2 regions of the Arthrobacter sp. SLBN-53 genome follow, and region 2 is predicted to be linked to the other one. Evidence: predicted binding sites of a transcription regulator. Region 2 holds the regulator's gene; the other holds the start of a gene.

Region 1 (7,415 bases), 230 kb from region 2:
TCGGACGGATGTGGTCTGCGTCACCAACCGTACGCCTCATGTCGAGCGCCGCCCAGGTCTCGCGCCGCGGTGATTCATCCACGGTGACTCTGCGCCCAGGGCGCGGGCTACTCGCACTTCTGCGCCATGAGCGCAGAGTCGGCGGCAGGCTAGCGTCTGAAGAGCTTGTTGCCCAGCCAGACGATCGGGTCGTACTTGCGGTCGGCCACACGCTCTTTCATCGGGATCAGCGCATTGTCGGTGATCTTGATGTGCTCGGGGCATACCTCGGTGCAGCACTTGGTGATGTTGCAGTAGCCCAGCCCGAACTCGTCCTGGGCCATCTCCTGACGGTCGACGGTATCCAGCGGATGCATGTCGAGTTCGGCGATGCGCATGTGGAACCGCGGACCGGCGAAGTTCTCCTTGTTCTCCTCGTGATCACGCACCACGTGGCAGACGTTCTGGCACAGGAAGCACTCGATGCACTTGCGGAACTCCTGGCTGCGGTTCACGTCCTCCTGCTGCATCCGGTACTCGCCGGGCTGCAGATCCTTCGGCGGGGTGAACGACGGGATCTGGCGCGCCTTCTCGTAGTTGAAGGACACGTCGGTGACCAGGTCGCGCATCACCGGGAAGGTTCGCAGCGGCGTGATGGTGACGGTCTCGTTCTCGTCGAAGGTCGACATGCGCGTCATGCACATCAGCCGCGGCCGGCCGTTGATCTCCGCCGAACACGACCCGCACTTGCCCGCCTTGCAGTTCCACCGCACCGCCAGGTCGCCGGCCTGGGTGGCCTGCAACCGGTGCACGATGTCGAGCACCACCTCGCCGTCGTTGACCTCGACGGTGTAGTCCTGCAGGTCACCGCCGGACTCGTCGCCCCGCCATACCCGTAGGTTCGCGTTGTAAGCAGCCATGATCAGCCCTTCCGGTCCGGATGTGCGGCCAGTTGGTCATCGGTGTAGTACTTCTCGAGTTCGGACAGTTCGAAGGTCGCCAGCAGGTCGGGCCGCATCACCGGTTGTTCCTCGGGGGTGACGACGACGTCAGGCACCACCGGGTCGCCGGGCTTGTCGCCCGCCCCGCCGACGGTCTTGCAGACCAGCAGCTTGTTGCGCCAGGTGCGGTCCATCTGCGGATGGTCGTCGCGGGTGTGTCCGCCGCGGCTCTCGGTGCGCTGTAGTGCGGCCTTGGCGACGCACTCGCTGACCAGCAGCATGTTGCGCAGGTCGATGGCCAGGTGCCAGCCCGGGTTGAAGACGCGCCCGCCCTCGACGACGACGTTGGCGTAGCGCTTCTTCAGCTCGTCGATCTTGCCCAGCGCCTCCTGGAGCTCACCCTCCTTGCGGATGATGCCGGCCAGGTCGTTCATCGACTCCTGCAGCTCGGCGTGCAGCGTGTAGGGGTTCTCCGGGTTCGCCTTGGGTTCGAAGGGTTCCAGCGCCAGCTCGGTGGCCCGGTTGAGTGCATCCTCGGACACCGTCGGACGGGTCTGCGCGGACAGTGCCCGCACATAGTCGGCAGCGCCGAGACCGGCGCGCCGCCCGAATACCAGGAGATCCGAGAGCGAGTTGCCGCCGAGCCGGTTGGAGCCATGCATACCGCCCGAGCACTCGCCGGCGGCGAACAGACCCGGCGTGGCGGCACCGCCGCTGTCCGGATCGACCTCGATACCGCCCATCACGTAGTGACAGGTCGGACCGACCTCCATCTCGTCCTTGGTGATGTCGACCTCGGCGAGCTCGATGAACTGGTGATACATCGACGGGAGTCGGCGCTTGATCTCCTCGGCCGGCATACGCGATGCGATGTCGAGGTACACCCCGCCGTGCGGGGTTCCGCGGCCCGCCTTGACCTCTTCGTTGATGGCGCGGGCCACCTCGTCGCGGGGGAGCAGATCAGGGGTGCGGCGCGCGGAGTCGTTGTCCTTGAGCCACTGGTCGGCTTCCTCTTCGGTCTCGGCGTACTGGCCCTTGAACACGTCGGGGATGTAGTCGAACATGAAGCGCTTGCCCTCGGAGTTCTTCAGCACTCCGCCGTCACCACGCACACCCTCGGTGACCAGGATGCCCTTCACCGACAGCGGCCAGACCATCCCGGTGGGGTGGAACTGGATGAACTCCATGTTGATCAGGCCGGATCCCGCTCGCAGCGCCAAAGCGTGACCGTCGCCGGTGTACTCCCAGGAGTTCGACGACACCTTGAAGCTCTTACCGATCCCGCCGGTGGCCAGCACGATCGCGGGCGCCTCGAACAGCACGAACTTGCCGGTCTCGCGGTAATAGCCGAAGGCCCCTGCCACGCGATCGCCGTCTTTGACGATCTCGGTGATCGAACACTCGTGGAACACCCGGATGCGCGCGTCGTAGTCGCCGAGTTCGCGCTTGTCCTCCTGCTGCAGGCTGACGATCTTCTGCTGCAGGGTACGGATGATCTCCAGGCCGGTGCGGTCGCCGACGTGCGCCAACCGCGGGTAGGTGTGGCCGCCGAAGTTACGCTGGCTGATCTTGCCGTCCTTGGTGCGGTCGAACAGTGCCCCATAGGTTTCCAGCTCCCAGACCCGGTCCGGGGCCTCCTGGGCGTGCAGTTCGGCCATCCGCCAGTTGTTCAGGAACTTGCCGCCGCGCATGGTGTCACCGAAGTGCACCTGCCAGGAATCCTTGGTGTTGACATTGCGCATGGCCGCGGCGCAACCGCCCTCGGCCATCACGGTGTGCGCCTTGCCGAACAGCGATTTCGTCACCACGGCTACGCGCAGGCCGCGCTCGCGGGCCTCGATCACCGCGCGTAGTCCAGCCCCGCCGGCACCGATCACGACGACGTCGTAGGTGTGCCGTTCCAGGTCACCCATTGAAAATCCTCACTAATCCGTAATTGAGTTGTCAGCCAACGAATCTCAGGTCGGGGAACCAGCCCGCGGCCAGAGACATGACATAGAAGTCGGTGAACATCAGGGTGCCAAGGGTGATCCACGCGTACAGCTTGTGCCGGGTGTTCAGCTTGCTGATCTGCGTCCACATCCAATACCTGACGGGGTGCTTGGAGAAATGCTTGAGCCGCCCGCCCGCGACATGCCGGCACGAGTGGCAGGACACCGTGTAGGTCCACAGCAGCAGCACGTTGACGACGAGTATCAGATTGCCCAGCCCGAAGCCGAATCCGCCGTCGGGCTTGTGGAAGGCGATGATCGCGTCGTAGGTGTTGATCACCGAGATCAGCACGGCCAGATAGAAGAAGTACCGGTGGGTGTTCTGGATGATCAGCGGGAATCGCGTCTCACCGGTGTACTTGGCGTGCGGTTCGGCGACGGCGCACGCGGTGGGGGACTGCCATACCGAACGGTAGTAGGCGCCACGGTAGTAGTAGCACGTCAGCCGGAACAACAGCAGGAACGGCAGGGACACCGCCGCGTAGGGCAACCACCAGACATCCGGAAGGAACTGGCCGAAGTGGCTGGCCTCGGGCACGCAGCCGGTACTGACGCACGGTGAGTAGAACGGGGTCAGGTACCCGTACTCGGCGACGTAGTAGTTGTTCTGCATGAACGCCCGCACCGTCGCGTAGATGACGAACGCGGCGAAACCGAGATCGGTGATCAGCGGAGACTTCCACCACGCATCGGTGCGTAGCGTGCGCTCCTTGATCCGCGCTCTGGTTGGTGAGAAGACGCCGGTACCTTGAGGATTCGAGGTCGGTGCGCTCACTGATTCCCTCTTCTTCTGTTGTGTCGGGGCTCTTCACCCCTGCGGTCTAGCGGCTGCCGCCGAGACCCTCGTCATCGACACCGCTCCAGAAGTCCCTGGAGTAGTCGTGATCGGGGATGGTGATCTTCTCGGCGGCGCGGGGGTGCGCTGGTGCTCCACGCATCTCCAGTTCCGCGGCATCGATGTCCAACCGGTCGATATCGTTGAGCATGCGTTCGGCGTCGTTGACGATGCGGCGCATCGCGGGGGCGTCGCCATATCGGGCGCGCAGCGATGTGACGCAGCGGCGAAGGTTGCCGATGAGTTCGTGCAGTTCGGCAAGCTCGGTCGTGGTGGACAAGGGTGACCTCCTTGGGCTGAAGGGTGTCAAGGATCACAGTACGCATTCGATGTTAGCCACAACACGCACTTGAGAGTGAGACAGATCACGTCTACATCGCAGAAAGGCTCGGAAATGTCGAACGACGACCTCAAGCAGAAGGCGGCTGCACTGCTGGCGCTGCACCGCCCCGGCGACCCCGCGATCTTGCCGACGGTATGGGACGCCTGGTCGGCAAAGACCGTGGTAGACGCGGGTTTCGCGGCGTTGACCGTGGGCAGCCACCCGGTCGCCAACTCCGTCGGCAAGCCCGACGGGGAGGGGATGAGTTACGACGATCTGGTCACCCGGGTCGCCCAGATCACCGGCGCGGTCGATGTCCCGATCTCGGTGGACATCGAATCCGGCTACGGCGAGTCGGCGGCACGGCTGATCGAGGGGCTGCTGTCGGCGGGCGCGGTCGGACTCAACATCGAGGACACCGTGCATTCCGAGGGTGGCCGCATCCGGTCCGATGACGACCATGCCGCGTTGGTCGGGGACCTGCGCAAGGCCGCCGACGCCGCCGGCGTACACGTCGTCATCAATGCGCGCACCGATCTGTTCCTGCGGCAGGTCGGTGACGAGGCCGACCGGTTCGACCGCGCGGTGCACAAGCTCAGGCTGGCCGCCGACGCGGGGGCGGACAGTCTGTATCCGGTGGGGCGTCACGATGACGACACCTATCGTCGCCTCGTCGAGGCGTTACCGCTGCCGGTCAACGCGATCGCGCTGCCGGGCCAGGACGACCCGGCGCGGTTCGGGCCACTGGGTGTGGGCAGGATCAGCTTCGGGCCGTTCCTGCAGGGCGCGCTGACGAGCCGCATCACCGAGCTCGTCAACCCCTGGAAGTAGGTCCTGCCCGACAGAGATGGAACACGGCGAGGCCCCGCGACATCTCGCGGGGCCTCGTTTCGTGCCGCCTACTTGGCGGTGATGGTGATGCGCTGGGGCTCGGTACCGGCGTACACGCCGGCCACCCGGACGGTCAGCACCCCCGCCTCGTAGGAGGCGGCGACGGCCTCGCCGGTGACCTGCGCGGGCACCTTGAACGACCTGCGGAACGCGCCGTAGCGGACCTCGGAAAGGGTGCGGCCCTCGGAATGCTCGTCGCGACGCTCTCCGTGGATCACCAGTTGTCCGCGGTCGAGTTCGACGTGCACGTCCTCGCTGACGGCCTCGGTGCTGAAGCCGGGCAGTTCGAGGCGGACGACGGCGTCGTCACCGTCGCGGACCACCTCGGCGGCGGGATGGAAGTCCGCCGAGACCGGTGCGGGGTTGCCGAAGAAATCACGCAGCCAGACGTCGACCGGCGACGCGGGGCGGGTGCGTACGGGGGTGCTGCTCATCGGGATCGTCTCCTGTTCCTTGTGCTGATGGTGTCGGTGACCAGCCCTGCGCCGGCCCTCTTACAAGAGAACTTGAGTCGGTGGCGCTTAAGTTCCAACTGGGCGTTCGCCGTCAGCGAAGCACTCACACGTTCCGCGCCGGACATGTGAGGAAGCCGTGACGGTCACTTCACACGAGGGCACATTGCGGCAATATCGGCTTTCTACCGTCTCCGGTATGAAGGCAGCCAAGCATGTGATCGTGGTCGGACACGGCATGGTCGGACACCGCTTCGTCGAGGCCCTGCGGGCCCGCGACACCGAGGGCGTCTGGCGGATCACGGTGCTCGCCGAGGAGGCCGACGCGGCCTATGACCGCGTCGGTCTGACCGGTTACACCGAGCACTGGGACCGCGCGCAGCTGGCGCTGCCCGGCAATGACTATGCCGGCGACAGCGCCGTGGCGCTGCGGCTTGGCTTGCCCGCCAAGGCCATCGACCGGGAAGCCAAGACGGTGACCACCGTCGACGGGCAGTGCCTGAGCTATGACGCGCTGGTGCTGGCCACCGGCTCGTACGCCTTCGTGCCGCCGGTGCCCGGGCATGACCTGCCACACTGTCACGTCTACCGAACCCTGGACGACCTGGATGCCATCCGCGCGGGTTCGCTCGCCGCGGCGAAGTCGAAGACACCTGTCGGGGTGGTCATCGGCGGCGGGCTGCTCGGGCTGGAGGCGGCCAATGCGTTGCGCGCCTTCGGTTTGCAGACCCACGTGCTGGAGATGTCGCCGCATCTGATGGCCGCGCAGCTCGATCCGGCCGGGGGCGCCCTGCTGAATCGGATGATCCGCAGCCTCGGTATCGAGGTGCACACCGGTGTCGGCACCGAGACCATCGCGCCGGCGCAGCGCAACAAGCCACTGCGCAAGTCCCAGGACGACGATGCCGTGCGCCTCACCCTCAACGACGGCACCAGCATCGACGCCGGCGTCGTCGTCTTCGCCGCCGGCGTGCGCCCCCGCGACGAACTGGCGCGCGCCGCCGGCCTGGACATCGCCCAGCGTGGCGGTGTGATGACCGACCGTGCTTGTGTGACAAGTGATCCCGATATCTACGCTATCGGCGAGGTCGCCGCCATCGATGGCCGCTGCTACGGTCTGGTCGGCCCGGGTTACACCAGCGCCGAGGTGGTCGCAGATCGGTTGTTGGGCGGCGCCGCCGAATTCGGCGAGGCCGACATGTCGACCAAGCTCAAGCTGCTCGGCGTGGACGTCGCCAGCTTCGGTGACGCGCAGGGCCGCACACCCAACAGCCTCGATGTCGTCGTCAACGATCCGGTGAAGCAGACCTACGCCAAGCTGGTGCTCTCCGATGACGCCAAAACCCTGCTGGGCGGGATCCTGGTCGGCGATGCCTCCTCCTATGGGGTGCTGCGCCCGATGGTGGCCAGTGAACTGCCCGGCGACCCGCTGTCGTTGATCGCACCTGCAGGCGACGGCGGTGCGGGTGCACTGGGAATCGGCGCGCTGCCGGATATCGCGCAGATCTGCTCCTGCAACAACGTCACCAAGGGCGATCTGAAGGAGGCCATCTGCGGTGGTTGCACCGATGTCGCCGGTCTGAAGAAGTGCACGTTGGCCGGCACGTCCTGTGGCTCCTGCGTGCCGCTGCTCAAACAGCTGTTGGAGGCCGAGGGCGTCGAGCAGTCCAAGGCTCTCTGTGAGCACTTCAGCCATTCCCGCGCCGAGATGTTCGAACTCATCCGGGCGACCGAGATCCGCACGTTCTCCGGATTGATCGAGAAGTACGGCACCGGAAAGGGCTGCGATATATGCAAGCCCACCGTCGCCTCGATTCTCGCGTCCACCAGCTCCGACCATGTGCTCGACGGCGAGCAGGCGTCACTACAGGACTCCAACGACCATTTCCTGGCGAACATCCAGAAGAACGGCAGCTACTCGGTGGTGCCGAGATCACCCGGTGGTGAGATCACCCCCGAGCAGCTGATCCTGATCGGCGAGATCGCCAGGGACTTCGACCTGTA
Region 2 (7,415 bases):
CCGGTGAGATGTGCCAGCCGGTCACCGCATCGACGGCGCCCAGATCGATCAAAGCGGCGATCTCGGCCGCGACGACTGTCGGCGCGCGACTTCCGTCGACGGGAATCAATCGCACCTGTCTGCCGAGTAGTCCCGGTCCGGCGTTGATATCGGCGATGGCGAGTTCGGCACAGGCTTCACACGACGGACCGTAGATACCGGCCGATCCGCTGAACGGCACCACGAGCGCGACGTCGATGGTGTCGCGCCGGATCCGTGCCGATTCGTCGAACATCACCGCATCTCCGTCCCGCCACCATCCGGGTTCGATCATCGACCGCTGTCGTTACCGCCGCGTTGCGCAACTGTTGGCTCGAGGAAAAGTTGTCCTGCGGCCCGCACAGCTCAGACCCGATCCGGTTCAGCGGGGGGTGGGCATCGACAGGTCGCTGACCCGCGCCAGTGTGCGGATCAGATGGACCGCGGTGTCCTCGCCGAATTCGTCGATCAGGGCGGATTTGACCAGGCCCTCCTGTCGAACCAACTTGCGCACCTTGGTCTTTCCCCGCGCCGAAAGGTAGATCAGCACCCGCCTGCGATCCATCGCATCGACCCGACGCACCACGAACCCGCCGTCGACGAGCTTGTCGACGATCCTGGTCAGGGACGGGGGCGGAATCGTCAGGGCAAGTGCGATATCGCTCATCGTGAATCCGTCGCCGCCGCGCAGCGATCCGAGCACACGCCACCCGTCGATGCTGGTGATATCGGCGTCCAGCAGTCCACTCGCCAACGCATCCGACCACCACCGGCCGGCCCGGAACAGGACCTCCGACACGCTGTCCGGACCGGTCGTCGTCGGCACCGCTCCCCCGCTCATCTCTTCCATCTCGAATAATTGGGTTCGTGCAGGATATCCGGCCTCATCACGACCCGCACACTCACGCCGGCTGCGCCATATCGGGGGCTTCGCCGGGCACGGGCCACGCCCGCAGCACGATCTGGGCCAACCATTCCGACGCCACGCCGAAGGCCGCGCCCACCAGGGCCGTCGTCGCGGCGATCAGCGCCGGATTGGAGACACCGGAGGTGGTGATCGGATGCGTGGTCGCCGCAATGGTGCCGACGGTCATCGCGAAACCGAAGACGATCGCCGGCGTCGCCGACAGCCACGGCAGCCGCGACACCTGAACCATTGCCAGACTGCCGATCCCGACGGCGACGGCAAGCAGTACCGCACTCTCGGTTCCGTTGACCGCCAGCAGGGTGCACGTCGCGATGGCGATGCCCGTCCAGTTGCACGCCACCGACTTCAACAGCCCACCGATCCCGGACCCGACGAAGAAGAACGACGCCCACGCCAGGAACAACACCCAGACGGGTAGCGGCCAGACGGCGGCGGTCAGCCAGGTCGACAGGGCGCCGAAGATTCCGACACTGATGGACAGCGCAGTGGCCTTGCTCATCGCATGTTCTCCATCAGTGAGCGTGCCCATGGTCATGGTCGTGCTCATGGTCGTGGTCGTGATCGTGTTCATGGCCTGCGTGCGCCAGCCGCTGCCCCTCGACGAGGGTGCGGCGCTCCAGGGTCGGGGCGTCGAAGAAGCCCTTCTGCGCGGCCAGTCGGCAGAACGCCTCCCCGAACTGGCGGTAGTAGACCGCCGGGTCGCAGACATCGCTGAGCCCGGATTCGTCGATCACCGCGATGAGATGTGACTTGAACTCGTCCCACTCGAAGGTCCCTGCCTTGCAGAGGTGCACGACGAGCCCGAACAGCCGGCCCTGCCATGGTGCGTCGAAGATCAGCTCGCCGTTGGATCGAGGCAGCGCCGTCGCGCCGTCCTGGTCGTCGAATCCGACGATATCGGTGACATCCTGGGTGATGGTCATCTAGCTCTCCTGCCCCGCGGAGACCAGTGCGGTTCCCACCATCGAGTCACGGCTGATCAGATCGACCAGTTCGTCGACCGAGAGCCCTTCGGTACCCGACGGACGCTGCGGGACAACGAGATAGCGGATCTCGGCGCTACTGTCCCAGACGTCGATGGCGACATCGTCGGACAGTGTCACCCCGAACTCGGCCAGTACGCTGCGCGGCTCCTTGACCACGCGGGCGCGGTACTGGGGGTACTTGAACCACGCCGGCGGGATGCCCAGCAGCGTCCACGGGTAGCACGAGCACAGCGTGCACACCACGATGTTGTGCTTTTCCGCGGTGTTCTCGACCGCCACCATGTGTTCGGTCTGCAGACCGGTGAATCCCATATCGGCGATCGCGGCGGTGGCATCACGCAGCAGCCACTCCTTGTACTCCGGGTCGGTCCAGGCGCGCGCGACGACCTTGGCACCGTTGACCGGGCCCATATCGTTCTCGAAGGACGACACGACGGCGTCGACGGCCTCGTGCTCGGCAAGTCCCTTCTCGACCATGAGCTATTCCAGCGCGTTCACCCGCGCCTCGACATCGGATAGTGAAAGCCAGTCCATGTGTGTTCTCTTCCTGGATGTTTCGTCAGTTGGCGGGTTCGAGGTAGTCCTCGAACAGGTCGGCGTACAGGTCGAACTTCTCGGCGGCGGCCTCGCCCCACAGTTCGGTCGAGGTGAACCGGACCATGTAGAGCTGGTGGGGGACGTCGGTCTGTTGGTGGGCGCTGGCCGCGGGGTCGTGGTAGGCCCCGTACTGCTTGGCGACGACACCGGTGGCGCGATTGAGATACCCCGGCAGCCGGTTGTGGGTGACCTCGTGGATGTTGCGCACCGTCACCGTCGCACCGACCTCGTAGGCCGGTGGTGCATCCGCAGGCAGATCATGGGGCGTGCCCTTCCACAGCACGTCGACCATCTTTTCGGCGAACGGGGACAACATTTCCGGCTTCTCCGGATGTGGGTTCATCGACGGGGCACCGAGTTGCTGCATCCGAGCGTCGATCTCCTCGTGGGAGATGTATCCCTTGTCGTTGAGCAGTTTTTCCACCGAGAACAACCAGTGTGCGTAGTAGGTCGAATCGGTGTAATCGCTCCATCCCATGAGTTCGATGCCGTGCCGCTGCTCGTCGAGATTGAAGGCACCCTTGGCGATCGCCATCGCGGTGACGGCGTGCATCCGGCCTTCGAAGGGGTAGCGCCAATCGGGTATGTCCGGCTCCAGGAATGCGGGATCGATGGGACCGAGCCCGTCCCGTCCGCCGACGTCGTGTGGACCATGCATTTTGCGAGGTGCTCCTGTCGATTGATTATTCTGCACAACACTTCGATGTGGAAGTATTCGCGGCCGAATCGCTGGTCGCAATCCGTCCGGGCATCCGTAACACGACATTTACCCACGGCCGATCCGTTGTTAAATATGCGTTTCAAGAGCTGGTTTTCCCGCTCGCAGCGGTTGCGCCAGGCCGGGTCGACGGCGACCATCACACACCAGCGGAATATTTGTTCCGTGGAAATAATAGTCAGGAGAGAAACCCTCATGAGCACTTCACACACCGCACGGGCGGCTGCAGTCACCCCCACCGACGATGCCGCCGTCGGCTCGGCAATGTGGTTGACCGGCACTGTCGCCCTCGCGCTGATCGCGTACTACTTCCTCGGCTACGACCAGGGCGCGGTCTCGGTCTTCGGGTCGGACACCCATGTGCACGAGTTCCTGCACGACGCCCGCCATCTGCTCGGCTTCCCCTGCCACTGAGAGGGTTCCGACAATGGAAAAGAGACTCATCGGGCTGGGACTCGGCGCCGGCGCCCTCGCCGGCATCGCGACCTTCGGCTTCACCCGGGTGAAGATCGCCCCGCTCATCGATGTGGCGATCGGTATGGAGGGCGTTCACACGCACACGCACGGGCCTGCCGCGGAGGCGCACGAACACGAGCCCGAGGTGTTCAGCAGGGCAGTCCAGGAGAATATCGGTGCCGCCGTCGGCTCGGTGATGTTCGCGGTCATCATGGGCGCGCTGTTCGCCGTCGCACTCGCTGTGCTGCTGAACATGCTGCGCAACCGGCGCATGCCTGCCGATCCGCGCACCGTGGCGGCACTTGGTGCCGCGGGGGCGTTCTGCGTCGTCTCGGCGGTGCCGCTGCTCACCTATCCGGCGAGCCCACCCGGCGTCGGCGACGACGCCACCGTGGGCGCCAGGACCACCGCCTACCTTGTCATGATCGCCGGATCTGTCGCCATCGCCTGTGCGGCGCTGACGGTGGGGCTCGCGCTGCGCACACGCATCGGGGGCTGGCCGTCGGCAGTGGCGGCCACGGCCGGATATCTGGTGGCGGTGCCACTTGTCGCGTCGGTCCTGCCGTCGTTCGACGAGACACCGCACGGCTTCCCCGCCGACGTCCTCGCCGACTTCCGGCTCGCGTCGCTGACCAACCAGGCACTGCTGTGGTTGGTCATCGGATCCACATTCGCCTGCCTGTTGCCACGCGCGCTGCGCACCGTCACCCCAGAGGAGTACCTGCGTGCCCATCGTTGAGTTCACCCCGACCCCCGATCAGTACGTATGGACGTTCGGGGGCGCCGATCCGATCATGGAGGTGGCGCCGGGGACGGTGCTGAAACTGTGGACCGAGGATGCCTTCGCGGGCCGAGTGACGTCGAGCTCGGACAAACCGAGTGAGGTGCTCAACCCCAAAGAGCTCAATCCACAGACCGGGCCGTTCTACGTCACCGGAGCCGAACCCGGTGACACATTGGCGTTGCACATCGTGACACTGGAGCCGGCGCGTGATTGGGCGGCATCGACCACCATTCCGCTGTTCGGGGCACTCACCGGCACCGACCGGACCGCGGGCCTGCAGCCTGCGCTACCCGAGAAGACCTGGATCTACCAGATCGATCGAGCGCGATCGACCGCCGTGTTCGCCGCGCACGAAACCGATTTCACCCTGACCGTCCCGCTGGCTCCGATGCTCGGCACCGTCGGGGTGGCCCCCGCGCTGCGGGAGGTACGAACCACGTTGGTACCGGACTACTTCGGCGGCAACATGGACACACCCGAGCTGCGCGCCGGCACGACGGTATACCTCGGGGTGAATGTGGAAGGTGCGCTGTTCTCGGTGGGCGACGGCCACTACCGGCAGGGCGAAGGGGAAACCTGCGGCACCGCGCTGGAGGGCGCGATGAACGTCACGGTGCTCGTGGAACTGATCAAGGGCGGCGCACCCGCGTGGCCGCGCCTGGAACACGACGACGCCCTGCTGACCGTCGGATCGGCCCGCCCACTGGAAGATGCCTGGCGCTGCTCGCAGGTGGAGATGGTCCGTTGGCTCACCGAACTGTATGACCTCTCCACCATGGATGCCTACCAGCTGTGTTCTCAGCTGTGCCTTTCACCGCTGGCCAACGTCGTCGACGTGAACTACAGCGCGGTCACGAAGATTCACAAATCGCTGCTGCCGCAATCTGATCCGTACAGCGGCACGCATGCCCGCATGCGTGCCGCTGCCGGTCAGCTCGACTGACGCTTCCCGCGGGGCTGCCACAGCACCAACGCGGTGCTGGGTTTGCGCAACCGGTCGACCTCAGCGGTCAGCTCGGCAACCCGGCTCTGCAGCGCCTCGACCTGATTGGTCAGTTCGATGATCCGTTTGATACCGGCCAGGTTGACGCCCTCGTCCTGGGAGAGCCGTTGCACCTCACGGAGCAGGTCGACGTCGTGCTGTGAATAACGGCGACCTCCTCCGGAGCTGCGCTGCGGTTTGACCAGCCCGAGCCGGTCATAGGTGCGCAAGGTCTGCGCGTGCATACCGGCCAGTTCGGCGGCCACCGAGATCAGGAAGGTCCGGGCGTCCTCTTGGCGGCTCATGACAGGTTTCCTGCCCAACCCGCCCTTGGGTCGAATCCGGTGGCCCGCTCGGCCTTTGCGTAGTTCTCCAGCGCCTCGGCCGCCTCACCCTCCAGATTGGGCGGCACGGCGACCTTCACGGTGACCAGCAGGTCGCCGTGACCGCCGGAGCGTTTGGGCACCCCGCGTCCACGCACCCGCAGGATCCGGCCGTCGGAGGTGCCCTTTGGCACCCGAACCCCGACCTTTCCCTCCAAGGTGGGCACCGAAAGTGTTGTCCCCAACGCCAATTCATGAAAGGCAACCGGGACGGTGACGGTCAGGTCGTCACCATCGCGACCGAACACCTTGTCGGCGCGGACGTGCACGGTGACGTAGAGATCACCCGACGGGGCGCCACGCAGACCCGCTTCACCCTGACCGGCCAGCCTGATTCGCTGCCCGTCCTCGACGCCCGGTGGGATCCGGACGTTGATGGTGCGGGTCCTGGTGGTCACCCCGGTGCCCTTGCACTCGTCACACGGGTGCTCGATGATCGACCCGCTGCCACGGCACTCGGTGCACGGCTCGGAAAAGCCGAACGCACCCTGGTTGCGGTTGACCACCCCTGCACCGTTACAGCCGGGGCACACCTTCGGGCTGGTGCCCGGACGCGCGCCGCTGCCATGGCAATTGGTGCACGGAGCCGGGCTGGTGAGCCGCAGCGGCATCGCCACGCCCTTGGTGGCCTCCAGGAACGAGAGCTCGGTCTCGGTCTCCAGATCGTTACCGCGCCGGGGGCGGCTCGGCCGGGGCTGTTGAGCACCCCGGCCGAACAACCCGCCGAACAGATCACCGATGTTGGCACCGCCGGCCTGACCGGCCTGGTCGAACAGGTCACCCAGGTTGAATTCCACTCCGTCCCCGGAGAACCCGCCGAAGCCACCACCGGCACTGCCGGGTCGGCGGCCGAAACCGCCGCTGGCGAACAGCCGACGGGTCTCGTCGTACTCTTTGCGCTTGGCGTCGTCGGTCAGGACTTCCTTGGCTTCGGAGGCGGCCTTGTAGCGCTCCTCGGCGGCGGAGTCACCGGGATTACGGTCCGGGTGGTTCTCGGCCAGGATCTTGCGGGCGGCCCGCTTGATCTCGTCCTTGCCGGCGTCAGAGGTGACACCGAGCTCCTTGTAGAAGTCCTTCTCGACCCATTCACGTTGGGCCATCCGTCACCTCCTTCGCTGGCTAGTCTTCTGATTGTGCAGGTTGTGCATTGCCGGAGTCAGCATTCTCGACCGTGTCGACCACTCCGACCATTGCGTGGCGTACCACCACGTCACCGACCTTGTACCCACGACGCATGACGGTGCCGACCACCGGGGCCGACCCGTCACCCTCGTGCTGGACCGCTTCGTGCAGCGACGGGTCGAAGGCATCACCCTCGGCACCGAAGCTGCTCAATCCGAGTCCTTCCAAGGTGGTGACCAGCTTCTCCGAAACCGCCTTGAGCGGACCGGATTCCAGGTCACCGTGGCTGCGGGCGCGTTCCAGATCGTCGAGAATGCCCAGCAGCTGGGTGATCACGCCGGCCTTGGCCCGATCGGCGGTGACCTGCTGATCGCGCAACGCCCGCTTGCGGTAGTTGGCGAACTCGGCCTGCACCCGTTGCAGATCGGCGGTCAGTTCGGC

Evidence for each region. Region 2 encodes HspR, which represses chaperone genes until heat shock. Its sites were predicted from a motif close to AAGTTGAGTCNNNNNGACTCAACTT; they were not measured.
Region 1: FBY28_RS15115 (Hsp20/alpha crystallin family protein) is a predicted target of HspR. The motif match lies at 5,463-5,487, and genes of this name have one in related genera.

The regions. Positions count from the first base shown of each region.
Region 1 covers NZ_VFNN01000001.1:3,163,379-3,170,793, forward strand. The annotation lists gene FBY28_RS15090 (succinate dehydrogenase/fumarate reductase iron-sulfur subunit) at 150-899, opposite strand; gene FBY28_RS15095 (fumarate reductase/succinate dehydrogenase flavoprotein subunit) at 902-2,833, opposite strand; gene sdhC (succinate dehydrogenase subunit SdhC) at 2,865-3,686, opposite strand; gene FBY28_RS15105 (Rv0250c family protein) at 3,733-4,026, opposite strand; gene FBY28_RS15110 (isocitrate lyase/PEP mutase family protein) at 4,141-4,899, shown strand; gene FBY28_RS15115 (Hsp20/alpha crystallin family protein) at 4,968-5,393, opposite strand; gene nirB (nitrite reductase large subunit NirB) at 5,611-7,415, shown strand, end outside.
Region 2 covers NZ_VFNN01000001.1:3,396,681-3,404,095, reverse strand. The annotation lists gene FBY28_RS16250 (substrate-binding domain-containing protein) at 1-313, opposite strand, end outside; gene FBY28_RS16245 (MarR family winged helix-turn-helix transcriptional regulator) at 401-859, opposite strand; gene FBY28_RS16240 (DUF1097 domain-containing protein) at 921-1,445, opposite strand; gene FBY28_RS16235 (nitrile hydratase accessory protein) at 1,459-1,869, opposite strand; gene nthA (nitrile hydratase subunit alpha) at 1,870-2,409, opposite strand; gene nthB (nitrile hydratase subunit beta) at 2,492-3,187, opposite strand; gene FBY28_RS16220 (CbtB domain-containing protein) at 3,443-3,661, shown strand; gene FBY28_RS16215 (CbtA family protein) at 3,675-4,442, shown strand; gene FBY28_RS16210 (acetamidase/formamidase family protein) at 4,429-5,430, shown strand; gene FBY28_RS16205 (heat shock protein transcriptional repressor HspR) at 5,418-5,774, opposite strand; gene dnaJ (molecular chaperone DnaJ) at 5,771-6,952, opposite strand; gene grpE (nucleotide exchange factor GrpE) at 6,972-7,415, opposite strand, start outside.